Regions from separate parts of the Mesorhizobium sp. P2_E9 genome, predicted to be linked through region 1. Evidence: riboswitches for the same ligand, from Rfam matches in the RefSeq annotation. Region 1 holds a riboswitch; each other region holds the start of a gene.
The links. A riboswitch is a leader RNA that binds a small molecule or an ion and turns the genes downstream of it on or off. The one in region 1 is predicted to bind cobalamin.
Positions count from the first base shown of each region.

Region 2: linked by a shared signal. The riboswitch ahead of bluB (5,6-dimethylbenzimidazole synthase) and the one ahead of AC1D05_RS14390 (aromatic ring-hydroxylating oxygenase subunit alpha) in region 1 are both predicted to bind cobalamin.
Region 3: linked by a shared signal. The riboswitch ahead of AC1D05_RS06845 (CbtB domain-containing protein) and the one ahead of AC1D05_RS14390 (aromatic ring-hydroxylating oxygenase subunit alpha) in region 1 are both predicted to bind cobalamin.

Region 1 is NZ_JBFUET010000007.1:187,326-196,783, forward strand. It holds gene bglA (beta-galactosidase BglA) at 1-890, shown strand, start outside; gene AC1D05_RS14380 (ABC transporter ATP-binding protein) at 921-2,033, shown strand; gene AC1D05_RS14385 (DUF680 domain-containing protein) at 2,109-2,348, opposite strand; cobalamin riboswitch at 2,715-2,917, shown strand; gene AC1D05_RS14390 (aromatic ring-hydroxylating oxygenase subunit alpha) at 3,134-4,381, shown strand; gene AC1D05_RS14395 (FAD-binding oxidoreductase) at 4,459-5,559, shown strand; gene AC1D05_RS14400 (sugar ABC transporter ATP-binding protein) at 6,084-7,562, shown strand; gene AC1D05_RS14405 (ABC transporter permease) at 7,591-8,595, shown strand; gene AC1D05_RS14410 (substrate-binding domain-containing protein) at 8,681-9,458, shown strand, end outside.
Region 2 is NZ_JBFUET010000031.1:27,542-36,999, forward strand. It holds gene AC1D05_RS34600 (MFS transporter) at 1-305, opposite strand, end outside; gene AC1D05_RS34605 (TetR/AcrR family transcriptional regulator) at 425-1,024, shown strand; gene AC1D05_RS34610 (hypothetical protein) at 1,131-2,114, shown strand; partial or broken gene bluB (5,6-dimethylbenzimidazole synthase) at 2,210-2,848, opposite strand; cobalamin riboswitch at 2,897-3,076, opposite strand; gene AC1D05_RS34620 (histone deacetylase family protein) at 3,197-4,123, shown strand; gene AC1D05_RS34625 (exodeoxyribonuclease VII small subunit) at 4,127-4,378, shown strand; gene AC1D05_RS34630 (DUF2277 domain-containing protein) at 4,491-4,757, shown strand; gene AC1D05_RS34635 (pirin family protein) at 4,798-5,718, shown strand; gene dxs (1-deoxy-D-xylulose-5-phosphate synthase) at 5,903-7,816, shown strand; gene AC1D05_RS34645 (hypothetical protein) at 7,965-8,255, shown strand; gene AC1D05_RS34650 (GFA family protein) at 8,252-8,653, opposite strand; gene AC1D05_RS34655 (TlyA family RNA methyltransferase) at 8,817-9,458, shown strand, end outside.
Region 3 is NZ_JBFUET010000003.1:165,753-175,210, forward strand. It holds gene cobD (threonine-phosphate decarboxylase CobD) at 1-126, opposite strand, end outside; gene cbiB (adenosylcobinamide-phosphate synthase CbiB) at 125-1,099, shown strand; gene cobO (cob(I)yrinic acid a,c-diamide adenosyltransferase) at 1,096-1,710, opposite strand; gene cobU (bifunctional adenosylcobinamide kinase/adenosylcobinamide-phosphate guanylyltransferase) at 1,712-2,227, opposite strand; gene AC1D05_RS06840 (CbtA family protein) at 2,220-3,029, opposite strand; gene AC1D05_RS06845 (CbtB domain-containing protein) at 3,045-3,224, opposite strand; cobalamin riboswitch at 3,258-3,455, opposite strand; gene AC1D05_RS06850 (aromatic ring-hydroxylating oxygenase subunit alpha) at 3,602-4,771, shown strand; gene AC1D05_RS06855 (MFS transporter) at 4,775-5,974, opposite strand; gene AC1D05_RS06860 (heparan-alpha-glucosaminide N-acetyltransferase) at 6,200-7,198, shown strand; gene AC1D05_RS06865 (methyltransferase family protein) at 7,195-7,671, shown strand; gene AC1D05_RS06870 (MerR family transcriptional regulator) at 7,679-8,065, opposite strand; gene mgtE (magnesium transporter) at 8,218-9,458, opposite strand, start outside.

The DNA.
Region 1 (9,458 bases):
CGGAAAACCTCGGTTTCCTCGAACGCTTCCGCGCCCTGCTCGACGACTATCCGGCGACCGCCGCTGTCGGCGAGGTCGGCGATTCGCAGCGCGGGCTGGAGGTCGTGGCCGCCTATACCGCCGGCGGCAAGCGCGTGCACATGTGCTATTCCTTCGACTTCCTGGCGCCGGAAAAGATCAGCGCGGACAAGGTCCGCTCGGTGCTGGAAGCCTTCGGCAAGGTCGCCAGCGACGGCTGGTCGTGCTGGGCCTTTTCCAACCATGACGTGATGCGCCCGGCCTCGCGCTGGGCCGCCAGCGAAGCCGACCCGATCGCCTATCTCAAGGTCATCTCGGCATTGCTGATGTCGCTGCGCGGCTCGGTCTGCCTCTACCAGGGCGAAGAACTCGGGCTTGGCGAGGCGGATCTGCGCTTCGAGGACTTGCAGGATCCGTATGGCATCCGCTTCTGGCCGGAATTCAAGGGCCGCGACGGCTGCCGCACGCCCATGGTGTGGGATGGCAGCGCCAAGAATGGCGGCTTCTCCCAGGCAAAGCCCTGGCTGCCGGTGCCGGCCAAGCATCTGGCGCAAGCGGTCAATGTCCAGCAGGGCGACCCGGCTTCGCTGCTCGAGCACTATCGGCGCTTCCTCACCTTCCGCCGCGCCCATCCGGCACTGGCCAAGGGCGATATCACCTTCATCGAAAGCGAGGGCGACACCGTTGCCTTCACGCGCCGGGCGGGCAACGAGCAGATCGTCTGCGTCTTCAACCTCGGCGCCAAGCCGGCCAAGGTTGACCTTGGCAACCGATCACTGCAACCTTTGCCGGGACACGGGTTTTCCGGGCAAGCGAGCCCCGGTTCGATCGAGCTTGGCGGCTACGGCGCCTGGTTCGGGCGCATCGACTGAAATCTTTGAGGAAATCACTGGAGGAAACCAATGGCCGATGTCAATCTGAGACAAGTGAAGAAGTCCTACGGCAATCTCAACATTCTCCATGGCATCGACCTCGATATCAAATCGGGCGAGTTCATCGTCTTCGTCGGTCCGTCGGGCTGCGGCAAGTCGACCTTGCTGCGCTCCATCGCCGGGCTCGAGGAAATCACGTCGGGCGAGTTGAAGATCGACGGCGAAGTGGTCAATGACGTGCCGCCGTCCAAGCGCGGCATCGCCATGGTGTTCCAGTCCTACGCGCTCTATCCGCACATGACCGTCTACGACAACATGGCGTTCTCGATGAAGATCGGCAAAGAGAACAAGGCCGAGATCGACCGCCGCGTGAAGCAGGCCGCCGAAATCCTGCAGCTGACCAAATATCTCGACCGGCTGCCCAAGGCGATGTCGGGCGGGCAGCGCCAGCGCGTCGCCATCGGCCGCGCCATCGTGCGCAATCCGAAAGTGTTCCTGTTCGACGAGCCGCTGTCGAACCTTGATGCCGCGCTGCGCGTCGCCACGCGTATCGAGATCGCCAAGCTCAAGGAATCGATGCCCAACACGACCATGATCTACGTCACCCACGACCAGGTCGAGGCGATGACGCTCGCCGACCGCATCGTGGTGTTGAAGGACGGCCATATCGAGCAGGTCGGCACGCCGATGGATCTCTATAAGAAGCCGGGCAATCTGTTCGTCGCCCAGTTCATCGGCTCGCCAGCCATGAACATCCTGCCGGCGACGATCGACAAGACCGGCAACCCGACCGTCGTCAGCCATGTCAGCGGGCGCAAGGCTACGGTGCCGATTGCGACGCCTGCCTCGGCGAAGGGTGCGGCCGTAAGCTTCGGCGTGCGGCCGGAGGACCTGATCGTCGCCACCGGCGCGGATTATCTGTTCGAGGGAACGGTCGATTATGTCGAGCAGCTCGGCGAGGTCCAGCTGGTCTATGTCGACATTGGCCGCGCCGACCTGCCGCTGGTGACCAAGTTGCCGGGAAATGTCGAGGTCAAGCGCGGCTCGACGCTGCGGCTGAGTGCCAATGCCGAGGACCTGCATATCTTCGATGCGGACGGACATTCCTTCGCACTCCAGAAGCCGGAAGCAAAAGCGGCTTAAGACAGAACCCGTCTCGACGGCATAAAAAAGCGGCGGGCATGGCCCGCCGCTCTTTTTTGGAATTGGTTTCGGCTGTTAGTGGTTGCCGAAGTGGTCCCGGTCGCTGCTCTGAGGGATCGACTTCTGCACGTCGCCCGATGAATTGAGCAGCTTGTAGACTGGCCAGCCGCTTTCACGGATCGAAGCCGTGCGCGAATTGTCAACCGAAGTCGCGGCAGGCTGGTTGGCGCCATTGGAGCCGTAATTGTCGCTGCCTGCGAAGGCGCTGCCGGAGATGGCCAGAAGGGCGGCGGCAGTGAGAACAATCTTGTTCATTTTGGGTACTCCAGTATTTTTTCCGTCCGTCTAGCGGCGTGTCTTGGGATTAAAATCGCGTCGTTCGGACAGCCCCGATGTGGGAAAGCCAGCTGGCCGTTTCCAATCACGAAGTTTGTTCCGTGTGGACCAAGTATCCACCACTTGAAATTGTACCAAGGCCTTCTACGTCGGACATTTTTCTTTTTGATATCAAAATATTAGCTAAAGCCAACGCTGCGATCACCAACTGTCCGGAGGCTCAGCGTTCAGCCGTCACCGCGACGATTTTCGTGACCGCGGTTCTTGACCCGGGCGTTGTGCATGCGTGTCGCGCCACATGGATGCGATGTCGCTTTCATGCCGATGTCGCAAGCGCTGTCGTGATTAGATCATGCCATCTCAGGTGCCGCTTCGTGACGATGGAGTGGAGAATTGGGAAGCCGGTCAGAATCCGGCGCTGCCCCCGCAACGGTGGTGGAGTTCAAGTCGCAACGGGAGACCACTGGGCGAAAAGCCTGGGAAGGTGTCGCGATGGTCCGCAAGGACAACTCCAGAGCCCGGAAACCAGCCCGAGATTTCTAGACTCGACTGATCGCGGTGGGCGGTCAAGAGGCGGATGATGCTTGCGCGGTTTTCACCGGCTTGCGTCCGATCCTTCCTCAATCACCACCATAGTCAGTCATTGGAGCGACGTGCGTCCACTTGGACGCACAAAGTACGCTCCAAGGCTTTGAATTTGCGCACCGTGCTGTCCGAAATCGATTTCGATTTCGGGCCGATGCGGCGAACGAAGAGGACAGGACATGGATACGCGCAACGACATGCTGAGGCTCTTGAACGGCCGCAGGGACGGATTCTCGCTCGAGCAGCCCTTCTACACGGATCCCGATTTCTTCAAGCTGGACATGGAGCTGATCTGGTATCGCGACTGGCTGTTCATCGGCCATGATTGCGAACTGCCCAAGCCCGGCAGCTTCATCACCGTACAGATCGGCGACTATCCGGTCGTGCTGGTGCGCGATCAGCAGGGCAAGATCAATGCCTTCCACAATTCCTGCCGCCATCGCGGCAGCCGCGTCTGCAACACCGACAAGGGCACGGCCGCAAAGCTGGTCTGTCCCTATCACCAGTGGACCTACGAGCTGGACGGAAGGCTGCTGTTCGCACGCCAGATGGCCGACGGCTTCGACAAGAGCCAGTTCGGCCTGAAGCCGGTCGCCTGCGAAAGCGTGGCCGGCTACATCTTCATCTGCCTGGCCAAGGAGCCCGCCGACTTCGCGCCGATGCGAGCGATGATCGAACCGTACCTCAAGCCGCACCGCCTGAGCGAAGCAAAGATCGCCTTCGAGAGCACGATCGTCGAGAAGGGCAACTGGAAGCTGGTCTGGGAAAACAACCGCGAGTGCTATCACTGCGCCGGCAATCACCCGGAACTGTGCAAGACCTTCCCGGAAGCCCCGACAGTGACCGGCGTGCAAGGCGCCGACAGCGATCCGGAGATGCTGGCGCATTGGGCCAAGTGCGAAGCAGCCGGCCTGCCGAGCAAGTTCCGCATCGACCCGGCCGGGCAATACCGCGCCACCCGCGCGCCGCTGCTGCGCGATGCTGTCAGCTACACGATGACCGGCAAGCGGGCGGTGAAGAAGAACCTCTCCGACAGCGTCTCGGCCGACCGTATCGGCACCTTGATGCACTATCACTATCCGACGACCTGGAACCATATCCTGATCGACCATGCCGTCACCTTCCGCGTGCTGCCGATCAGCGCCACGGAAACGGCGGTGACGACCAAATGGCTGGTCCACAAGGATGCGGTCGAGGGCGTCGATTACGATCTTGCCGAGCTCACCCATGTCTGGACCGAGACCAATGACCAGGACCGCCGCATCGTCGAGGAAAACGCCTTCGGCATCCTGTCGCCAGCCTATGAACCCGGCCCCTATTCGGAGCTGCATGAGGGCGGCGTGATCCAGTTCGTCGACTGGTACGCCCGCTTCATTGGCCCGCGCCTTGTCGGAGATGGCCGGCCGGCGCTGCGTAGTGTCGCTTAGCGCATGGCGTCCAAAAGTGTTCCGCGGTTTTGGGATTACGCCATGCGCGAAAATGAAGGATCAGAGGGATGAACGCGATGACTGATCTTGGGCTCTATCGCCATCTCGACCAGATGGCGCCCTGGAACGACAGGCTGCAGGTGCTGGAAGTGATCGGCGTCAGCGACGAAGCGCCTGACGTCAAGACCTTCACCTTTCGCTCCGACAACCAGACCTGGTTCCGGTACAAGCCAGGTCAATTCGTGACGCTGGAGCTGCCGACGTCAGACGGGCCGCTGATGCGCACCTATACGCTGTCGTCGTCGCCATCGCGGCCATTCTCGATCGCAGTGACGGTGAAGGCGCAGGCCGGCAGCATCGGCACGCGCTGGATGTTCGATCACCTGAAGCCCGGCTCGCACGTCAAGGCCTACGGGCCAGCGGGCGACTTTTCGCTGCACAGCCACCCGGCGGCCAAATATCTGTTCATTTCGGCCGGTTCGGGCGTGACGCCGATGATGTCGATGCTGCGTTGGCTGAATGACTGCGCGCCATGGACCGATGTCGGCTTCGTCAACTGCGCGCGGCGAGCCGAAGAGATCATCTTCCGCAAGGAGCTCGAACTGCTCGGCGGCCATATGCCGGGCCTGTCGCTCGGCTTCATGATAGAGGAGCGGTCGAGCCGCGAGGGCTGGTACGGCCATATGGGCCGCATCGACGCCATCCGGCTGCCGCTGCTGGCGCCCGATTTCCGTGAACGTGAGATCTTCTGCTGCGGTCCGGACCCTTTCATGCGCGCCGTGCGCGGCATGCTGGATGCCGCCGGCTTCGACATGACGAAATACCACCAGGAGAGCTTTGCCGCGCCCGCGGTGGAGGAAATCCCGGCACCGTTCGCATTGCCGGCTGATGACGATGCTGCCGTTCCGGTCGAAGCCAAAACACCGATCCGCTTCGCGCTTTCGGATGTCGACGCAGAGTGCGTCGCCGGCCAGACCGTGCTGCAGACCGCGCGCTCTTCGGGAGTGAGGATCCCGGCCGCCTGCGAGTTCGGCCTGTGCGGGACCTGTAAGGTGAAGAAAGTCTCGGGCGCCGTCGAGATGAGCCACAATGGCGGCATCCTCGATCACGAGATCGACGACGGCTTCATCCTCGCCTGTTGCTCGAAGCCGTTGTCGGCTCTCGAAATCGAGGCGTAGACAATATCGGGGCGGATTAGCGCGGCATGGTCCCCAGCCGCTCCGACGACGGACGCCACACCTCGTGGCAAGGCGGCACCAGATGAGACGACGAGGCAGGCGCCTACGCTGAAGGCGTGGCCTTCGTGCCGGTCCTGGACATGGGACGGCGTCATCGTGGCGCCCTGCCCTTCAACCTGTTTCGGCAGAGTCTTCTCCGTTAAACCGACCATCCCGCACGAACCACAAACGTGGCTTGCGGCTCGGTGCTTTTGGCCCTTCCCCCGTGAATCATCGGCGGAACAATTCCGTGAACGCCATCACTTGTCGGGCAGGCCACGAATTGGGACGGCCGCGATAATCATTTGTTTTTTCACGGTTTTCTGAAATCCAGCGCATCGCCTCCGGTCGCCAAATTTTAAAGTTTGCGCGCAGCTTGACATTTGTCGATTGCAACTTGACTATTGTCAGTATTGGCATTTGGGCGGGAGATCATGTGCCGATCGGCGTCCGACAGGGATAGCCGAAGTCATGGGAGGACGATGGTGGAGCTGTTGCTCGAAGTGGAAGGGCTGAAGAAGTCCTTTGGTGGCGTCGCCGCCTTGCGCGACGGCCGCTTTCAGCTTCGTGCCGGCACGGTTCACGCGCTCTGCGGCGGCAATGGCGCCGGCAAATCGACATTTCTGAAGATTCTGATGGGCATCCAAAAACGCGATGCCGGCTCAATCCGCCGTCGCGGCAAGGACGTGGAATTTACCAGCCCCGCCGACGCGCTGGCCTCGGGCATCGCCATCATAGAGCAGGAACTGAGCCCGGTTCCCCACATGACGGTCGCCGAGAACATCTATCTCGGCCGTGAGCCCAAGGCGCGGTTCGGCGGCATCGATTTCCGCGCCATGAACCGTGCCGCGCAGAAGCTTCTGGACGATCTCGAATTCGACATTCGAGCCACCCAATACATGATGAACCTCTCGGTCGCGCAGATGCAGCTGGTCGAGATCGCCAAGGCGCTCAGCCACGACGCCGAGGTCATCTTCATGGACGAGCCGACGTCGGCGATCGGCGAGCGGGAGGCACAGCACCTGTTTGCCGCGATCGGCCGCCTGCAAAGACAGGGCCGCGGCATCGTCTACGTGTCGCACCGCCTGTCGGAAATATTCCAGGTCGCCGATTCCTACACGGTCTTCCGGGACGGTTCCTATGTCGGCAGCGGGGAACTTGCCGAGATCGACCGGCCCGGCCTGATCCGCATGATCGTCGGCCGTGAACTGTCCGAGGAATACGTCAAGACCAACACGCCGACCGAGGAAACCGGACTCGAAATTGCCGGGCTGAACTGCCCGAACAAGATCGAGGACATCTCCTTTTCAGCGCGCAAGGGCGAGATCTTCGGCATTTACGGACTGATGGGGGCCGGACGGACGGAAATCTTCAATTGCCTGTTCGGGCTCGACAGGCCTTCGGCCGGAACCATTGCCATCGACGGAAAACCGGTCGCCATCTCGAAGCCGGCGGATGCGATGGCGCATGGCCTGGCGCTGGTCACCGAGGATCGCAAGCTGACCGGCCTCAATCTTTCCGATTCCGTGCGCGCCAACATCTGCATGGCCAGCCTGCCCGAGATGAGCCCGGCCTTTGCCATGGACGGGGCACGCGAGGCGGAAGCAAGCCGCCGGATGCGGGAGCGATTTCAGATCAAGGCGGCGCGCGACACCATGCCGGTCTCCGGCCTGTCGGGCGGCAACCAGCAGAAGGTGGTGCTCGGCAAGTGGTTCCTGCGCAACCCGAAGGTGCTGCTGCTGGACGAGCCCACCCGTGGCGTCGATGTCGGCGCCAAGCGTGAAATCTACCGGATCATCTGCGACTTCGCCGCCGCCGGCGGCACGGTGGTGATGATCTCTTCCGAGATCGATGAAGTTCTCGGGATTTCGGACCGGATCATGGTGATGCGGGCCGGCAGAAGCGCCGGAATCTTCAGGCGGGAGGAAACGGATGCGCAATCACTCGTCCACCTATCGACCTGAACAGGGTTCGGCGGCAAAGGAGCCAGGAATGTCGGTTGGCGACAAGAAGACGATGCAAGGCTGGCTCGGTTCCGAGCAGCGCCGGCTGCTGATCCAGGAGTACGGCATCTTCCTTGCCTTCCTGATCCTGGTGGCGGTGCTCTCGGTCTCCAACGAGTTCTTCCTGACGGCCGGCAACATCTCCAACGTGCTGCTGCAGACATCTATCAACGGTGTGCTGGCCATCGGCATGACCTTCGTCATCCTCACCCGCGGCATCGATCTCTCGGTCGGCTCCGTCGTCGCGCTCGCGGGCATCGTCAGCGCCAGCTTCATGACCACTTCGGCGACCGCCGGCATCGCCGGCGCGCCCTATCCGGTCGCGTTGGGCCTCGCTATCGGCCTGCTGGTCGGCATTGCCTGCGGCTCGATTTCAGGCCTCATCGTGTCGCGCTTCTCGGTGCCGGCCTTCGTGACGACGCTCGGCATGCTTTCGGCGGCGCGCGGAATGACCCTCATCTATGGCGGCGGCCGTCCGGTTCCGGCGCTGACGCCGGCTTTCCGCTGGATCGGCACCGGCGACGTCTTCGGCATACCCGCGCCGGTCTTCATTCTTGCCGTCGTCTTCGCCGTGTCGTGGTGGATCCTCAACCGGACGCGTTTTGGCCGCTACATCTATGCCGTCGGCGGCAACCCGCACGCGGCCAGGACCTCGGGCATCAACATCACCCGCATCCAGTTCCTCGTCTATGTCATTTCCGGCGGCCTTGCCGGCTTCGCCGGGATGCTGCTCAGCGCCCGCACCGGATCCGCGCTCCCCCAGGCCGGCATTGCCTATGAGCTCGACGCGATCGCGGCGGTGGTGATTGGCGGAACCAGCCTGTCGGGAGGCGTCGGCCGGGTGACCGGCACGCTGATCGGCGCGCTGATCATAGGTGTCATGAACAACGGCCTCGATCTGATGGGCATCCAATCCTACTACCAGCAGGTCCTCAAGGGCGCCCTCATCGTCGGCGCCGTGATGCTCGACCAGAAGCGAAACTACGGGGCCTAGGCCCCTTTCCGGTACCGGACTCGCGTCAGCGCGTCCGCTGTAAGGCGAACCATGTCGGTCGCTCACTCAAGGTGGAGGTAACGAAATGAAAAGATGGATGATCGCGCTCGCATCCGCGACCGCGCTGCTGGCCGCGCCGGCCATGGCGCAGGACAAGATCAAGATCGGCGCCGCGCCCTACGGGCTCAATGCCGAGTTCATGCAGATCTGGGTCGCCGCGCTGCAGGACCATCCCGCCGTCAAGAGCGGCGAGGTCGAACTGACGGTGTTTGACGGCCGTTATGACGCGCTGGTGCAGCAGGACCAGTTCAAGACGATGGTCACGCAGAAATACAACGCGATCATCTTTGCGCCGATCGATGTCGACGCCGGCACTGCCGCCGTGCAGGCCGCCGCCGACGCCGGGATTCCGGTCATCGGCTCGAACACCCGCGTCCATTCCGATCTTCTGACCTCCTATGTCGGATCGGACGATACGATCTCGGGCTACATGGAAGCCAAGACCGTGCTCGACAAGATCGGCTGCAAGGGCAATGTCGTCATCCTCGAGGGCCCCGTCGGCCAGTCCGCGCAGATCTCGCGGCTGGAAGGCAACAAGAAGGCGCTGGCCGAATGCCCCGACGTCAAGGTCCTCGAGGACCAGACGGCAAACTGGTCGCGCGCCGAGGCCCAGACGCTGATGGAGAATTGGCTCACCTCTCACCCGAACCAGATCAATGGCGTGATCGGCCAAAACGACGAGATGGCGCTTGGAGCCATCGAGGCGATCAAGGCAGCCAAACTTGACGTGAAGAGCTTCTCCATTGCCGGCATCGATGGCATCACCGACGCGTTGCATGCGGTCAAGAACGGCGACATGACCT
Region 2 (9,458 bases), on a different contig from region 1:
CAGTCCTGATTGGCCGCAACAATCAGCACCGCAAAGGCGATAAATGTGATGAGGGTGGTGGGGACCGCAACCCGCGTCTGGCCAAGTCGGTCCACCAGCCTCGACGTTTGCGGCGAGACGAATGCGTTGCCGAGAGCGAATGTCGCCGAGACCGCACCCGCCAACCAGTATTCGCCGCGCGTCTGCGACAGCATGGCGACGATGCCGATCGGCGCCATGGCGATCGGCAGGCGCGCGATGAAGCCGGCGGCCGCAAAGCCCTTGGCTCCCGGAGCACGAAAGATTTCAGCATAGGGGTTTTGCATGGCGGTTCCTCGACAAAAGGCGATCTGACAATTACATACGGAGCGTATGAGGATTAGATAGACCATACGCGACGTATGTCAATTGGCATACGGAACGTATGTGGATAAGGCCAGGCAGAATGCACAGACCCCGCAAGGAGATGATTGCCGAGACGCGCGCCAAGCTGATCGCCGCGGCGCGCCAGGCCTTCGGCACGACAGGCTATGCCGAAGCGTCGATGGATGATTTCACTGCCTCGGCCGGACTGACGCGCGGCGCGCTCTATCATCACTTCGGCGACAAGAAGGGACTGCTGGAGGCGGTTATCGCCGAAATCGACGGCGAGATGGCGGCTCGGGTGAATGAGGTCGCCTCGAAAGCGCCGACTCGCTGGCAACACTTCGTCGACGAATGCACGACCTATATCGAGATGGCGCTGGAGCCGGAAATCCAGCGCATCATGTTCCGCGATGGTCCAGCCGTGCTGGGCGATCCGGCGCAATGGTCCAATGCCAATGCCTGCGTCGGTTCAATGACCGATCATCTGACCGCGCTGCAGGGGGAAGGGGTGGTCGTCCCGAGCGTCGACCCCGAGACCGCCGCACGGCTGATCAATGGCGCCAGCAGCCAGGCGGCGCAGCGGATCGCCAATTCGAACGATCCCGAAGCGACATCGAAGATGGTGGTGGCGGCCTTCAAGCAGCTGCTTGAAGGCCTCCTCAGAAAACCAGGTTCATAACAGACCCAAATCCCCGTTGGGCGCCTCGCTGACCACCGCCCCCGATTGACCAATCTATGGGGTGAGCGCATCCTTCGCAGCCATCTCTGAGGGGAGATTCGGAGCCATGTGGGATTTCGAGATCGGCCGGTCGGTGTCCATCATGATCAGGACCTGGCCCTTCATTGTCTTTCGCATGATCGTCTATTTCGGCATCACTCTGGCCTACATCGTGGCGACCGGCACGGGCGCCTCCGTCGGTTATGGCGTCGGCCATATCTCCACCGATCCCGACGGGCCAATGTCCTTCGCCCTGTGGGGTGGCGTGGTCGGTTTCGGCATCGTTTCGATCGCCGTCTATTGGATCCGCGAATACATCCTCTACGTCGTCAAGGCTGGCCATATCGCCGTCATGGTCCATCTGATCGATGGCCGGGATGTTCCCGATGGCCAGAACCAGATCGCCTATGCAAAGCAGGTCGTCACAGAGCGTTTTGCCGAGGCCAATATCCTTTTCGTCGTCGACCAGCTGGTCAAGGGCGCCATCCGCGCCATCACCGGCCTGCTCGGCGGCATCGCCGCTTTCCTGCCGATCCCGGGCCTGAGCGGCCTGGTCTCCTTCATCAACACGGTGATCCGCCTGTCGCTGACCTATGTCGACGAGATCATCCTCGGCTACAACATCCGCATCAATTCGTCCTCGCCCTTCGAGACGGCCCGACAAGGCGTCGTGCTCTACGCCCAGAACGGCAAGACCATGGTCAAGAACGCCGTCTGGCTGGCGGTCATCATGTGGGGCGTGTCTTTCGTCATCTTCCTGCTGATGCTGGCCCCGGCCGCCGCCATTTTGTTCATGATGCCAGGGCAGCTCGCCGGCTGGGCCTTCGTGCTCGCCATCGTCTTCGCCTGGGCCTTCAAGGCGGCCTTCATCGAGCCATTCGCCATCGCTTGCCTGATGCAGGTCTATTTCAAGACCATCGCCGGCCAGGTGCCCGATCCGGCCTGGGATGCCCGGCTGGCCGAAGCGTCGTCGAAGTTCAGGGAGTTGAAGGACAAGGCGCTGGCCTCCTTTGGCGGGTCGCGCTGGGGTACTGCAGGCGCGACACGCTGATCGGCGGGATGCGCGGGCGCGATAACAGCGATGTTGAGGTCCGCCACGGCTGACTTGAGCCGCGCCTCGCCTTGCCCGCAAAAAGTTTCGCTCGTGATCAATTCGGGCAGCGGCAGCCGTCGGCCCCAGCCATGCGTTTCAAGGTCCGGTTTCGGCGCGAATTCCGAGACACGGCCGACGCAGAGATAGGCGATCGGTGTCACGTGCTCGGGAATGGCCAACAGGCTCTTCAGCGCTTGCGGCTCGATGATGCTGACCCAACCAACGCCGACGCCTTCGGCGCGCGCCGCCAGCCAGAAATTCTGCACCGCGCAGACCGTGCTGTAGAGATCCATCTCCGGATTGTGCCAGCGTCCCAATGGCGACCCCTGCGAACGTTGGCGGTCGCAGGTGATGCAGATGTTGAGCGCGCTTTCGCAGATGCCTTCCAGTTTGAGCTTGCGGTAGAGCGCCTGTTTGTCTTCTTCGATTTCAGGCAGTTCCTGTTCTCGCGCGGCCAGGAACAGGTCGCGCACCTCCGCCCGTCGCGCGGCATCGCGGATGACAATGAAATTCCACGGCTGCATGAAACCGACAGACGGCGCGTGATGGGCGGCAAGCAGCAGCCGCGCCAGCACCTCATCATCGAGTGCCGTGGGGAGGAAATGGCTGCGCACGTCGCGCCGCGTGAACATGGCGCGGTAGACCGCGTCGCGCGCTATCTGGTCAAATCCGTCGTTCATAGAATCCGGCATCGCTTGTCCCCTTGCGATCGCAGTCCATGTCCTCCGCCTGACCATGCGGATGACGATGCCTGCCAGGCCGGTCTTCTGGCTCGGGATCAACCCGCGTCCGGTGCCTTCCCGTCATCGACAGTGGCATTTACCGGCGCGGTCCCCCTCACAGCGTTGGGCACGCCACGGAGTTCAACCGTGTTCCCGATTCTCCCGCTTGCGGCGGGCACCAGGCAGTGGCGGGACCTTACGCCGAAGCGCCTGCGGCGCCAATCCCCGCAGCGACGCCGATGGACGCAGGCGTGATTTTCCCCAGCGATCGAGCCGCAATGCATGGCCATCGCGGCGCCGGGGCACTAGATAGGGAGCATGACAACCCGTCTCTACACCCACCCGATCTTTCTTGAGCACATCACACCGCCCGGTCACCCCGAACGGCCGGACCGCTTGCGCGCCATCGAGCGCGTCCTCGACGACGAAGCCTTTGCCGCGCTTGATCGCGTCAAGGCGCCGGAGGGCGACGAGGCCACCATCCTCTACGCGCATCCCGCCGATTTCGTCGCGCGCATCCGCGCCGCCATTCCCGAAGAGGGCCTTGCCCGCGTCGATGCCGACACCACCGCCAGCCCGAAGAGCTGGCAGGCGGTGATCACCGCCATCGGTGCCGCCAACGCTGCTGTCGATGATGTTTTTTCAGGCCGCGCCGACAATGTCTTCGTCGCCGCGAGGCCGCCTGGTCACCATGCCGAAAAAACGACGGCGATGGGCTTCTGCTTCTTCAACACGGCGGCGATCGCGGCGCGCTATGCGCAGAAGAAGCATGGCGTCGAGCGTGTCGCGGTCGTCGACTGGGACGTGCACCATGGCAACGGCACGCAGGATATTTTCTGGGACGATCCGTCGGTGCTCTATTGCTCGACGCACCAGATGCCGCTCTATCCCGGCACCGGCGCGACGAGCGAGACCGGCGCCGGCAACATCGTCAACGCGCCTTTGGCGCCGCAGACCGGCAGCGAGGTGTTTCGCGATGCCTTCCTGTCGCGCGTCCTGCCGGCGCTCGACAATTTCGCGCCCGATCTGATCATCATTTCGGCGGGCTTCGACGCACACCACCGCGACCCGCTGGCCGAGATCAATCTGACCGAAGACGATTTCGACTGGGCGACCGGCCAGCTGATGCAGCGCGCGGCCCGCCACAGCGGCAACCGGCTCGTCAGCCTGCTTGAGGGCGGCTACGATCTGCAAGGATTGGCATTTTCGGTCGCCGCCCATGTCGGGCGACTGATGAAAGGATGAATAATGGCTGCTGAGACCAATGAAGACGTCAAGGCGATGAGCTTCGAGCAGGCACTCGACGCGTTGGAGAAGATCGTCGATGATCTGGAGCGTGGCGACGTGCCGCTCGACCAGTCGATCAAGATCTATGAGCGCGGCGAGGCGCTGAAGGCGCATTGCGACCGGCTGCTGAAGGCCGCTGAGGACAAGGTCGAGAAGATCAGGCTGTCGCGCGACGGCAAGCCGGTTGGCACGGAGCCGCTCGACGCGGATTGATGCACAGTCGCGAACGGCGGTCTTGCCTCGCCGGTTTTTGGACACGATCATGGTTGGGGATTAAACTCATCCCGATTGAAACGGCTCCAGGACGAGAGGAGATACGGAAGCGATGTGCAGAAACATCAAGACCCTGTTCAATTTTGATCCGCCGGCAACCAATGACGAAGTCCGCGACGCAGCCCTTCAGTTCGTCCGCAAGCTGAGCGGAACGACACGGCCGTCGAAGCAGAACCAGCACGCGTTCGACCACGCCGTCGAAGCCATTGCGGCATCAGCGCGCGAGTTGCTCGATTCGCTCGAAACCCACCAGCATCCGCGCAATCGTGAAGAGGTGGCGGCGAAACTACGGGCAAAGTCAGCCATCCGCTTTGCCTGATGCCGCCAAAGCGGCCCTTGGCCGCTGACAAGGAGAGTTCATGAGCTTCTTCCCAGGGAAAGACCCTGAAGCCGGCGACGCCTTTGCCAGCGACCAGATCGAATTGATGGTGATACCAAACGCCAAGGACATTGGTGGTTTTCCGGTCCGTCGCGCTCTGCCGACCGCCAAAAGGCGGCTGGTCGGGCCTTTCATCTTTTTCGATCGCATGGGCCCGGCGATCCTGCGCGCCGGCCAGGCGCTCGATGTCCGTCCCCATCCGCATATCGGCCTGTCGACAGTGACCTATCTGTTCGACGGCAAGATCCGGCATCGCGATTCGCTGGGCACGGAAATGGTGATCCAGCCCGGCGACGTGAATTTGATGACCGCCGGCCGCGGCATCGTCCACTCCGAGCGCACGCCCGAGGAACTGCGCGGTGCGCCAATGTCGATCTCCGGCCTGCAGACATGGCTGGCCTTGCCTGATGGCAAGGAAGAGGTCGCGCCGGTGTTCGAGAACACGGCTGCCTTGCGGCTGCCCGAGATCGACGCCGAAGGTGTCCGCGGTCGCGTGGTCATCGGTGACTTCCAGGGGCTGCGCTCGCCAGTGCGGGCCGATACCGAGACGCTCTATGCTGATCTCAGGTTGACGCCGGGCGCCAGCGTGAAAATCCCGGCCGATGCGGAAGAGCGCGCCATCTATACGCTGGAAGGCGAGGTCTCGATTTCGGGCGATGTTTTCCCGGCGGAGCGGCTGCTGGTGTTCCGGCCCGGTGACGAGATCGTCGTATCGTCGGATACCGGCGCGCATTTCATGCTGTTCGGCGGTGCCTCGCTCGGCTCGCAGCGCTACATCTGGTGGAATTTCGTTTCCTCGTCGAAGGAACGCATCGAACAGGCCAAGCAGGAATGGAAGACGGGCCGCTTCGATATCGTTCCTGGAGATGAGGAAGAGTTCATCCCGCTGCCGGAAAACTAATGAATATCGCCCAAAAGGCGCCCGGTTTCGGGACCACGATAGGCACGAAAACAAGGACTTGAAAGCGCGGGCATAAGCTGTTTCGACGCGCTGTGCTTTTGGCAGCGGGCCCGCGTCACTGGCACGCATTTACTTTCGCAGGCCGGCGGCCTATCCCGCCGTTGAACAGAAAGCCTGAGCACCCGTGAACGCAACGCCGCATACGCCGCTTCTCGACAAGGTCCGCATTCCGGCGGATTTGCGCGCGCTTGACGAGAACGAATTGCCGCAACTGGCGTCCGAACTGCGCCTTGAACTGGTCGATGCGGTGTCCCGCACCGGCGGCCATCTTGGCGCCGGCCTCGGCGTGGTCGAACTGACGGTGGCGCTGCACTATGTCTTCAACACGCCGGATGACCGGCTGATCTGGGATGTCGGCCATCAGGCCTATCCGCACAAGATTCTCACCGGTCGCCGCGACCGCATCCGCACACTGCGCCAGGAAGGCGGCCTGTCCGGCTTCACCCGCCGCACCGAGAGCGAATATGATCCGTTTGGCGCGGCGCACTCCTCGACATCGATATCGGCCGGCCTCGGCATGGCCGCCGCCCGCGATCTCGCGGGTGGCCGCAACAATGTCATCGCCGTCATCGGTGACGGCGCCATGTCGGCGGGCATGGCCTATGAGGCGATGAACAATGCCGGCGCGCTCGATGCCCGGCTCATCGTCATCCTCAACGACAACGATATGTCGATCGCCCCACCGACCGGCGCCATGAGCGCCTATCTGGCGCGTCTCGCCTCGGGCAAGGCCTATGCCGGCCTGCGCGACTTCGGCAAGAAACTGACATCCTATCTCGGCAAGCGCGCCGACCGCGCCATCACACGGGCGGTCGAGCATGCACGCGGCTATGTCACCGGCGGCACCTTGTTCGAGGAGCTCGGCTTCTACCACATCGGCCCGATCGACGGTCACAATCTCGAACATCTGATCCCGGTGCTCAAAAACGTCCGCGACAATGGCGAAGGCCCGGTGCTGATCCATGTCGTCACCCAGAAGGGCAAGGGCTACGCGCCGGCGGAAGAAGCCGCCGACAAATATCACGGCGTCAACAAGTTCGACGTCATCACCGGGGCGCAGGCCAAGGCGCCGGCCAACGCACCGGCCTACACCAAGGTGTTCGCCGAAAGCCTGATCCAGGAGGCCCGCGAGGACGACCGCATCGTCGCCGTCACCGCCGCCATGCCGAGCGGCACGGGGCTCGACCTGTTTGGCGAAGTGTTCCCGTCAAGGACCTTCGATGTCGGCATCGCCGAACAGCACGCTGTGACCTTCGCCGCCGGTCTCGCGACCGAAGGCTACAAGCCGTTCGCGGCGATCTATTCGACCTTCCTGCAGCGCGCCTACGACCAGGTCGTCCACGACGTCGCGATCCAGAAACTGCCGGTGCGTTTCCCGATCGACCGTGCCGGCTTCGTCGGCGCCGATGGCGCTACCCATTGCGGCGCCTTCGACACCACCTTCCTGGCGAGCCTGCCGGGCTTTGTCGTGATGGCTGCGGCCGATGAGGCGGAACTGCGCCACATGGTGCGCACCGCGGCAAGCTATGATGACGGCCCGATCGCCTTCCGCTATCCCCGCGGCAACGGCGTCGGCGTCGACATGCCGGAGCGCGGTTCGGTCCTTGAAATCGGCAAGGGCCGCATCGTCAGGGAAGGTAGCAAGGTGGCGCTATTGTCCTTCGGCACGCGGCTGCAGGATTGCCTGATCGCTGCTGAAGAACTCGGCGCGGCCGGGCTTTCCACCACAGTTGCCGATGCCCGCTTCGCTAAGCCGCTCGACGAAGATCTGATCCGGCGGCTGGCCCGCTCGCACGAGGTTCTGGTGACGGTGGAGGAGGGCGCCATCGGCGGCTTCGCCAGCCACGTGCTGCAGTTCCTTGCCCATGAAGGACTGCTGGAAAGCGGCCTGAAGGTGCGCCCGCTGGTGCTGCCCGATGTGTTCGCCGACCACGCCAAGCCGGAAAAGATGTACGCCGATGCCGGCCTCGACGCCGCCGGCATCGTGCGCACCGTTTTCACGGCGCTCGGTCATACGGCCCGCGCTCAACGCGCGTGACTCAAAATCTCAAGCGCTTGAATCAGTTTGCCGGCTTGATTTCTTAACGCATTGTTTACGCTGCCGTTTGGCGCTTTGCTTACCGTGTCTCTTGGCCGTTTTTTCAACGGCGCCCTGCTAGATGGTGATCAGGCAGGGAGACAATACAATGAGAACGCTTCTGTGTGGCGTGGCGCTTTCAGCCACCATCGCAGCATCCGCCGCCGAAACGCCTTACGACCGCAGTCTCGAAAAAGCAGCGGTGGGCATCGTCGCCAGCAAGATGGGCGATATCAGGGGCGGCTTTTCCTACAAGCAGGTGCCGCAGCTCGTCGTCCTGCCCGATCCCGTGCCTGCGTCCGCGGTTGCGGCTGAGCCTCCACGGGAGCAAGCTTCAGGGGATGGGCACGACGGTCTGTCTCCTGCCGTCGAGCGCCAGGTGTCGCGCAACATTTTCTAAAACCACATATCGCGGACGCAGCGGCCATCGCGCGGCAGGTCGTCGTATGAGTCGAGGCCATCGAAATGGTCGATCGGCAGATCGGCGATGGCCTCCGGCGGCGCCAGCCGTACATTGACGGCGATGCGTGTTCGACCGGAGGCGCCGGCGCGCAAGCCGCGCCAGGCCAGCACGCAAGCACAGGTCGGGCAGAACAGGATTTCGAGCGACGGCGTGTCCTTCCCGGCACGCGTATAGCTGCCCGTCGGGCCCGCAACACGGATGCGTTCGTCGACATAATCATAGGCCCAGAGCGTGCCATAGCGCCGGCAAAGCGTGCAGTTGCAGGCTGTGATCGGCCCAGGATCGCCCTCCAGGGTCCAGTGGGTTGCACCACAGTGACAGGTTCCCGTCAGCATTCCTTCTCTCCCAGGTTTCGACGAGCGAGGGCTCTGCTGACGACCATTTTGCCGGACTTGATAAGGTGCGCGCAAGCCGCCAAGCGGCTCGATGCGTTCGCCGCTCTTCCCTTGTTGCGCCCAATGTCCTTGCCTTCGCTGCCGGCTTTCGCCATGAAGGCCGATGAACTCGCCTCTGCCAGCCAGCACACGCCAGCGGCTCGACGACCTGCTCGTCCAGCGCGGCCTGTTTGCCAGCCGCTCGCGTGCCCGTGACGCGGTCGAGCGCGGCGCGGTGACGGTCGACGGCGTCATGGCCCGCAAGCCCGGTCAGAACGTTTCGCCGCAATGCCTTGTTGCCATCGATGATCCGGCGCAGGGCTATGTTTCGCGCGCGGCGCTGAAGCTGATCGGCGGGCTCGACCATTTTAGTCTCGACCCAGCCGGCTGCGAAGCGCTCGACATCGGGGCCTCGACCGGTGGGTTCACCCAGGTGCTGCTCGAACGCGGTGCCTCCCATGTCATGGCAATCGATGTCGGACACGGCCAGATGCATCCCGATGTCGGCAAGGACCCACGCGTGACGGTCATCGAGGGCTTGAACGCCCGCGATCTCACTGCTGCAGATCTTGCCGGCCGTGCTCCGGATTTCATCGTTTCCGACGTCAGCTTCATCTCGCTGAAACTGGCGTTGCCGCCGGCGCTCGCCCTTGCGAAACCCGGTGCCGCCGCGATCTTTCTGGTCAAACCGCAATTCGAGGCCGGTCGCGAGGCGATCGGCAAGGGCGGTCTGCTGAAAGACCCCTTCGATGCCGCCCGTGTCGCC
Region 3 (9,458 bases), on a different contig from region 1:
AAGCGGATAGGAGTGCGGGTTGATACCAGTCGAGAGGTCGACAAAAGGCAGCACGGCGTTGGGGAAAAGCACCCGCGCCCGGCCAAGACTTCCACCGTGGTCCACCGCTCCATCAAGAAGCTTCATGTCAATCCTGATCGCTTTCCTGTCATTGGCCGTCGAATTGGCCCTCGGTTACCCGGACTGGCTGTTCCGCGCCATCGGCCATCCCGTAACGTGGTTCGGCAGGCTGATATCCTTTCTCGATCGCAGGCTCAACCGCGCCACTGATCCCGACGCGCTGCGTCGTCAACGTGGCGTCCAGGCGCTGCTGGTCATCGTGCTGATGCCGGCGGTGATCGGCCTTACCGTGCAGCTTGTCCTACTCTGGTTCGTTCCGTTCGGGCTCTTCATCGCCGCCCTTCTGGCGACATCGTTGCTGTCGCAGAAGAGCCTCTACGACCATGTCGAGGCCGTCGCTGACGCGCTCGACAGCGGCGGCCTCGCCATGGGCCGCGTCGCCGTCTCGCGCATCGTCGGCCGCGATCCCGAAGCGCTCGACCGCGCCGCCGTCTGCCGCGCGGCGATCGAAAGCCTGGCCGAGAATTTTTCCGACGGCATCGTCGCCCCCGCCTTCTGGACCGGTGTCGGCGGATTGGCCGGTGGTGCCGCCTACAAGGCCGCCAACACCGCCGATTCGATGATCGGCCACCGCACCCCGCGCCACGAGGCTTTCGGCTGGGCCGCCGCGCGCTTCGACGACTGGATCAACCTGCCGGCGTCGCGGCTGACCGCACTGCTGATCGTGCTGGCGGCTTTCCTGGTCAAGGATGCCGACCCCCGCAGTGCCTGGCAAGCGGTGGGGCGCGATGCAAGAAGGCACCGCTCGCCCAATGCTGGCTGGCCGGAAGCCGCCATGGCCGGCGCGCTTGGTCTGGCGCTGGCTGGGCCGCGCAGCTATGGCGGCATCGTGGTCGACGACGTCTTCATGGGCGAAGGCGGCCGCCGTGATGTCGACAGCGGCGACATCAGGCGGGCGCTGAAACTTTATCGCGTCGCCGATTATCTGCTGATCGGGTTGTTCGGGCTGGTCTCGGCGATCACGGTTCTGGTGTTCTAGAACTCGATCCCCTGCTGCGCTTTCACGCCTGCCGAAAAATGGTGTTTGGTCACGCCCATTTCGGTGACAAGGTCAGCGGCCTCCACCAATGCCGGCTTGGCGTTGCGGCCGGTAACGACAACATGCAGGCCTTCTCGACGGGCCTTCAGCGCTGCAACCACCTTGTCGAGGTCGAGATAGTCATAACGCAGCGCGATGTTGAGTTCGTCGAGCACGACAAGGCTGATCGAGGGATCTGCGATCAACTCCAGCGCCTTGGCCCAGGCAGCTTCCGCCGCCGCGATATCGCGCTTCAGATCCTGCGTTTCCCAGGTGAAGCCCTCGCCCATCGCGTGCCAGACGACGCGGTCGCCGAAGGCGGCGAAAGCATCCTTCTCGCCCGTGTGCCACTTGCCCTTGATGAACTGGACAACACCGACGCGCTTGCCGTAGCCGAGCATTCTGAGCGCCAGGCCGAAGGCGGCCGTCGTCTTGCCCTTGCCCGGGCCGGTGTTGACGATCAGCAGCCCCTTCTCAACCGTCTTGCTCGCCACCTCCGCATCCTGCACCGCCTTGCGCTTGGCCATCTTGGCGCGATGGCGCTCTTCATCCTTGTCGTCGATGTCGGTCATCTCATTTCACCTTGAGCGGCAACCCCGCCACCATCAGCAGCACCGTGTCGGCAATCGCCGCGACCTGCTGGTTGAGCCGTCCGGCGTCATCACGAAAACGGCGCGCCAGGGCATTGTCCGGCACGATGCCTTGGCCGACTTCATTGGAGACCACGAACCACGGCCCGCGCGGCCGCGACAGCACATCCGCCAGCCGCCGGCATTCCAGCTCGAGAGCGTGATCGGCCAGCATGTGATTGGTCAGCCACAGCGTCAGGCAGTCGACAAGCACCGGCTGATTGTCGGGCAACGCCTCGAGCGCCCCGGCAAGATCGAGCGGTGCGTCGACGGTTATCCAGCCCTCGCCGCGCCGCGAGCGATGCAGCGCGATGCGTTCACGCATCTCGTCGTCATAGGCTTCAGCCGTGGCGATATAGGTCCATGGTGACGGCAACGCCGTCGCCAGGGTTTCGGCGTGCGCGCTCTTGCCGGAGCGCGCGCCGCCGATGATGAAGGTCAGCGAGCTTCGATCAGGCAAAGCTGTCGCGCAGGCTGGTCGCGGTGCCGGTGAAGCGTCCGCGCACCACGCCGACGACAGCGCCAAGCACCAGCCAGAACACCAGATTGGTCACCGTCACCGCCACCACGAACTGGTGGTGCAGGCCTTCCGGGATCGGTGTCTCGAAGCTGTCGGGCTGTGGCGCGCCGACAATGTGCGGGGCAACGATCAGCGCCACGCCAAGGATGGCCAGCGGCAGCGACTTGCGGAACGCGATCAGGCCGAGCCCGATGGCGGTCGCGACCACGGTTGCCACCCACCAGATCTGGCGCTGCGTGAGGTCGGCTGCCGGCATGGCCGGCAGTTCCGGCGGCAGGCCGAGGCCCGGCGCCAGGGTGAACACGGCAAAGCCGGCCAGCCCCCAGAACACGCCCTGGCGCCAATTGCCGATGCCGCCGGCGAATTCCGAAACCGCGACCAGGATCAGCGCGAAGCCAATGCCGGTGACGACGTTGGAGACGATGTTGAAGGCAAAGCGCTCGAAGCCATCGGCCGGCGCCCAGCCCTCGTCTTCGGCCGGAGCAGCAGCCTCAGCCGGTGCCGGGGTCGCGGCGCTCATGGTATTTGATGCCGCCGGTGCGGCGGAGCTCATTGCGTTGCCACTGGCGGTATCAGTCGGCGCCGCGGCGTGCTCATGCTTGTGGCCGCCTTCGGCCTGTTCGTAGACTTCCGCCTTGAGGATCAGCGGCACCGTGGCATAGGCCTGCATGCAGGCGAGGACGACGCCGGCCACGAGCCCTGCGATCGCCGCGATGAACACGACGTTGCGAAACAGATTCATGATGTCAGATCCTCGTCAGTGGCAGGGAAACGCCATCGAATGCCGGTTGTCATGACCGGCATTGTGGACCGCATCGATATGCGAGAAGCCGACAAAGCCGATGATGAAGGTGCCGAGCAGCGCGGCGAGCGCCAGCTGCATGAAGCGCGACTGCGAGGAGACGGAGGCGCCGAGGGAGACGGAAGCGGTAGTCATATCTTGTCCTTTCACCCTCCACCCGAGGGCCTGTCAGTTTTGCCGTCGTCGGCAGGTCTCCTGGCTCGCGGATCAGCGCCCTTCTCCACCTTCCCGAAGACGAATCTTCAGTGGCATATGGAGAGGACTACCGCACACAGTTGCGGGGGCAGCCACGGCATTGGGCAACAAACGAGCCCGAACCGCATTCCCTCTTGGCTCCAAAACGGAACCGACGACTTGCGCGACTATAGGGAAAATCACGACACGCGGCAAACCAAATTCCGCCGGCAAACAGCGCGATTGCGCCATGCCGGCAACACCCGCATGGTTCTCGGCACAACAATTGACAATTGCACTGGCCGGGTGTCGGCTGGCGCCCTCACAGGAAGCCAGCCATGCAGCCCATTGCCAGCGAGCGCGATCCCTATAACGGCCTGACCCGGGCCGAGCCGACGCTACCCTCGTCGGCCTATTGGGATGCGGCAGCCTATCAACGCGACCTTGATGCTATCTGGTATAAAAACTGGCTGCTCGTCTGTCGCGAGGCCGATCTGGCCCAGCCGCTCGCCTTCCGCCGATTCCGCATCGGCACGCAGGACATCATCGTGCTGCGCGACGACACCGGCGAGTTGCGCGCCTTCCACAACACCTGCCGGCATCGCGGCTCGCAGCTTTGCCAGGAAAGCGAAGGCAGGCTGAAGGCGCGGCTGATCACATGCCCCTATCACGCCTGGTCCTATTCGCTGCGCGGCGATCTCGTGCGCGTGCCGTCGAAATCGCTGCCTGACGGCTTCGACAAGGCCCACCACCCGCTCTATCGCGTCGCGCTGTCGGTGTGGCGCGGCTTCGTCTTCATCAATTTGCAGGAGGACGCAGCCGGCTCGGCACACGCATCCTTTGATCCCGCCTCCGGCAATCTCGGCAACTGGCCGTTGGAAACGCTGGTCTCAGGCCATGTGCTGCGCAAGGTGATGAACTGCAACTGGAAGATTTTTTGGGAAAACTTCAACGAGTGCCTGCATTGTCCGGGCGTCCATAAGGATCTGTCGCGGCTGGTGCCGATCTATGGCCGCGGCCTGATGAGCCGGCATGACGATCCCGAATGGACGCGCCACGCCGACAATGACGCGCCGGAGTTTTCCGGCGGCCTGCGCGCCGGCGCCGAAACCTGGTCACGCGATGGCCAGACGCATGGGCCGGTCTTCTCGGGGTTGACGCCAGCCGAACATGCCGCCGGCCAGACCTATGCCACCAGCCTGCCCTCGATGTTCATCGTCGGTCATGTCGACTATGTCAGGACCGTGCGCCTGGTGCCGCTCGGCCCGGAGCAGACCGAACTTGTCGCCGAATGGCTGTTCGCGCCCGAGGCGCTGGCCACGACCGACATCGACAACATCGTCGCTTTCTGCACACAGGTGCTGGAAGAGGATGCGGCGATCTGCGAGGTCAACCAGAGGGGCCTGCGCTCGATGCGCCACGAAGCCGGCGTGCTGATGCCAGAGGAGTACGACCTGCACCGCTTCCACAACTGGGTGCGCGAGCGGCACGCAGCGCTTTTGCCGTGATCCTCACAGCGATTTCGGCAGGTAACGCCAGGTCACGAAGCCGCATACGGCGGCCAGCAGGCTGAGCGTGATGAACACCGAGCCCAGTCCGAAGAAGGCCAGAACCACCGAATAGACCAAGGGCGGCGTCAGCTCGGAAAAATCGAGATAGGTGCGATAGACCGCCGCCATCTGCGCCCGCTCATAGGAGCGCACCGAGCGCATGAAGGCGGTCGAACCCAGCGCGTCGAGCGCGATGGTGAAGAACGCGCCACCAAGCAGGAAAGCGCCGGTCAGCAGCGGCGCACTCGCTCCCACCGTGCCCGCCGCCAGCAGCATCGCCGACATGGCGAAATAGGCAAAGGTCATGGTCTTGCGGCCGCCAAAGCGCTTGCCCGCCTTGCCCCAGAAGATCGCCATGAACAGCAGCGCATTGCCGGCCGAGACCAGCAGGCCGCCGGCCAGCTTCCCCTCGCCGGTGATCACCATGAACAGCGGCCCATAGACGAAGAAAGTCGTCCAGAAACAGGAGCGGCCGAAGGCGATCAGCCAGGCCAGCCTCAACCTCGGCTGCGCGACGAAACGGCCGATATTGGCGAGCGGATTGGCCGGCCGGGTCTTGCCGGGCCGGATCGACTGGTTGTCGCCCAGCCGATAGGCCCAGAACAGGGCCAGCAGGGCCAGCGCGAACACTGCCACCGCGCCATGCGCGGCATAGATGCCGAAGCGCGTGTAGAGGAAGATGCCAAGCGTCGGCCCGCCGGTCCAGGCGAACATCGACCATGCCATGCGCAGCGATTCGGCCTGCATGAAGTCGGTCTTGCGGATGTGGTCCATGATGTAGAGGTTGAGCGTGATCGACAGCGCGCTGGCGCCCATGACGCGGCACAGCATGCCCGCCAACTGCCCGGCCAGCGTGTGCGTGACGAAGAACAGCGAGCCGATGGCGAGCAGGCAGGCGCCTGCGGTGTAGACCCAGCGCCGGGCAAAGCGGCGGATCAGCATCGGCATGAACAACGTCACCGACAGGCCGAGCAGCGCCACGATGGTGTAGAGGATCGAGACGATCTGCTCATTGTGCAGGATTTCGTAGGCCTGGATCGGGATGACGCTCGACACTGTGGCGCGGGCGAAGGATTCGACCGCATAGAGCGAGGCGAAGGTGCGCGCATCCGCGGCCTTGAGGGCCGGGAGCCAGATCGGGTGGCGCACATGGGTGGACATTGCTTCCCCAAAGCAGAATCACCGCTCAAATCTGCCGCGCTCAGTCCCGGGCGATTAAGAGGAAACCGACGCATAACCGGCAAAAAGCGAAACCGGTCAAAGGCTTTCCTATGCTGGCCTAAAGCGTCGCTCGACCCAGGCGCCTGCATCGCCGTGCTCCCGGCCTTCTTCTGTCCCGTCCAACCGTGGTAGTCCTCAGGCGGGCCTGAATCAGATCGCGAGACCATGACCATCGACACGCCGACCGCACCCGTTCCGGAGCCATCCAAGCGCATCGTCGCCATCGACATCGTGCGCGGCATCGCGCTGCTGGCGATGGCGAGCTACCATTTCACCTGGGACCTGGAATTCTTCGGCTACACCGACCCCGGCCTCACCGCCTTCGGCTGGTGGAAGATCTACGCACGCTGCATCGCCTCGACCTTCCTGTTCCTGGTCGGCGTCAGCCTCTACCTCGCCCACGACCCGCAAATCCGCTGGAACGGTTTTTGGAAGCGTTTCGCCATGGTCGCCGGTGCGGCGATCGCCATTTCGGTGGTCACCCGCATCGCCACGCCGGATGGATTCATTTTCTTCGGCATCTTGCACGAGATCGCGCTCGCCAGCCTGCTCGGCCTCGCCTTCCTGCGGCTGCCGGCCTTGCTGACGCTTGTCGTTGCCGCGCTCGTCATCGCGGCGCCCGTCTATCTGCGCTTCGAGGCGCTGGATCACCCCTGGCTGTGGTGGATCGGCCTGTCGGCGATCAATCCGCGCTCCAACGACTATGTGCCGCTGTTTCCATGGTTCGGCGCCGTGCTGATCGGCATCGGGGTGGCGAAACTCGCTTCGGCGTCCGGCCTGCGGGCGCGGCTGGCAAGCCTGGCGCCCGGCCGCTGGGCCAATCCGCTGCTCTTCATCGGCCGCCACAGCCTCGCTTTCTACCTGATCCACCAGCCACTGCTGATCGGCTGCGTCTGGCTGTTTTCGCAAATCATGCCGGCCCAGGTCGAAACCCCGCAGGTCAATTTCCTGAAAACCTGCCAGCGCTCATGCGAGCAGATGCGCAACGCAACCTTCTGCACCAGCTATTGCGGTTGCATGCTGACGACGATCGAGGGCGAGGCCACGCTTGATCGGCTCGAGAACAACGACCAGAGTGCGGAATTCCGGGCGCATCTGGGCGATCTGGCCGCCAGTTGCACGGCCCAGACCGAAGACAAGATGGACGAGGGAGGAACGCAATGACCGAAACCCAGCCGAAACCCGGGGTGATCCCATGGCCGCCGGTGATCTACACCGCGGCAATCGCCATCAGCATTGCCCTCGGTCTTTTCTTTCCCCTGCCCTGGATCGGCGACCTTCTGGGCGACATCCTGTTCGCCGCCGGCTGGGTGGCGCTGTTCGGCGTCGCGGCACTCTGGTTCACCGCCATCCGCACCATGATCCGGGCCAAGACAACGCTCAACCCCAACGCGGTACCCGACCACCTCGTCACCACAGGCCCCTTCGGCATCACCCGCAACCCGATGTATCTGGCCAACACGCTGCTGTTGATCGGCGTCGCCTTAGTCTCGGGGATCGTCTGGTTCCTGCCGCTGGCGTTCATCGCGGCCTTCGCCACGCAAAAGGCCGCGATCGAGGGCGAGGAAAAGATCCTGGCGGCGAAATTCGGCAAGAAATACCGCGACTACGCCAAAAGGGTTCGGCGCTGGATTTGAGCAGCACTCAGGTGTTGACGCCGAGCTCCACGAGCCGCTCGACGCAGGATTCCTCGGCCTGGTCGAGTTCGGCGAGTGTCTCCTCGAGGTCGCGGCGCTTTTGCCTCAAATCCTCACGCTTTTCCTCGATGCGCTTGATCATCAGCTTGAGTTGACCGACCTCGCCCGGCGGTTCCTTGTACATCTGGATGATTTCGCGGATCTCGTTGATCGAGAAGCCGAGCCTTTTGCCGCGCATGATCTGCCGGATGAGATGGCGGTCGGACGGGCGAAACAGCCGTGTGCGGCCGCGCCGCACCGGTTGCACCAGCCCCTCGTCCTCATAGAAACGCAGCGTCCGCGTCGACACGTCGAATTCGCGGGTCAGCTCAGTGATCGAATAATATTCCCGCATTGTCACTCCCGCACCCCGGAATCCCTGGCGATCGCCATGCGGCGTCGCCTCCTGTCCCGAACCAAACCCTTGCCACGCCGGAATCGATGCAGCACCCCGCGCGAGCCTCGCACGGCATTTACGTAAAAGTCAATTGAGGGTCACTTGTGCCTTCACGCGACGCCGAACCACCATGTGGCGAGACCGAGGAAGGCGAAAAAGCCGACGACATCGGTGACGGTGGTGACGAATACCGCCGAAGCGACCGCCGGATCGATCTTGAACCGGTCGAGCAGCAGCGGGATCAGGATGCCGGCCAAGGCGGCGACGAACATGTTGATGATCATCGCCGCCGCGATGATGCCGCCGAGATTGGGATCGCGGAACCAGGCCGCTGCGACGATGCCGATCAGGATGGCGAAGATGATGCCGTTGATGAAGCCGACGCCCATTTCGCGGCGGATGATGCGGCCGGCATTGTAGATGTCGAGATCCCTGGTCGCCAGCGCCCGCACGGTGACGGTCATGGTCTGCGAGCCGGCATTGCCGCCCATGCCGGCGACGATCGGCATCAGCACGGCCAATGCCACGATGTGTTCGATCGTGCGGTCGAATAGGCTGATCACCGACGCCGCCAGGAAGGCCGTCAAGAGGTTGATCAGCAGCCAGGGAACGCGCGAGCGCGAGGTCGAAAAAATGCTGTCGGAAAGCTCTTCGTCGCCAACGCCGCCCATACGCAGCAGATCCTCCTCCGCCTCCTGCTGGATGACGTCGACGACATCGTCGATGGTCAGCACGCCGACCAGCCGCTCGTTCTCATCGACGACGGCGGCCGAAAGCAGATCGTACTGCTCAAACTCCCGCGCGGCCTCTTCCTGGTCCATCGTCGCCGGAATGGCGTGCCGCGTCTCGTGCATGATCTCCCCGACCTTGACCGTGCGCTTGGTGCGCAGGATCTGGTCGAGGTCGATGGCGCCGAGCAGCTTGAAGGTCGGGTCGATGACGAAGATCTGGCTGAAGCGCTCAGGCAAATTCTTGTCCTCGCGCATATAGTCGATGGTCTGGCCGATGGTCCAGAACGGCGGCACCGCGACGAACTCCGTCTGCATGCGCCGCCCGGCGGTCTCTTCGGGATAGTCGAGCGAGCGGCGCAGCCTGATTCGCTCGGTGAACGGCAGCTGCGACAGGATCTCGTCCTGGTCTTCCTTTTCAAGGTCCTCGAGAATGTAGACCGCATCGTCGGAATCGAGCGCCTGCACCGCCTGCGCGATCTGCGCATTGGGCATATGATCGACGATCTCCATGCGGATCGCCTCGTCGACCTCGGTCAGCGCGGAAAAGTCGAAATCGGCGCCCAGCAGCTCGACCAGGGTCCGCCGCTGCTCAGGATGCAGCGCCTCGATCAGGTCGCCGA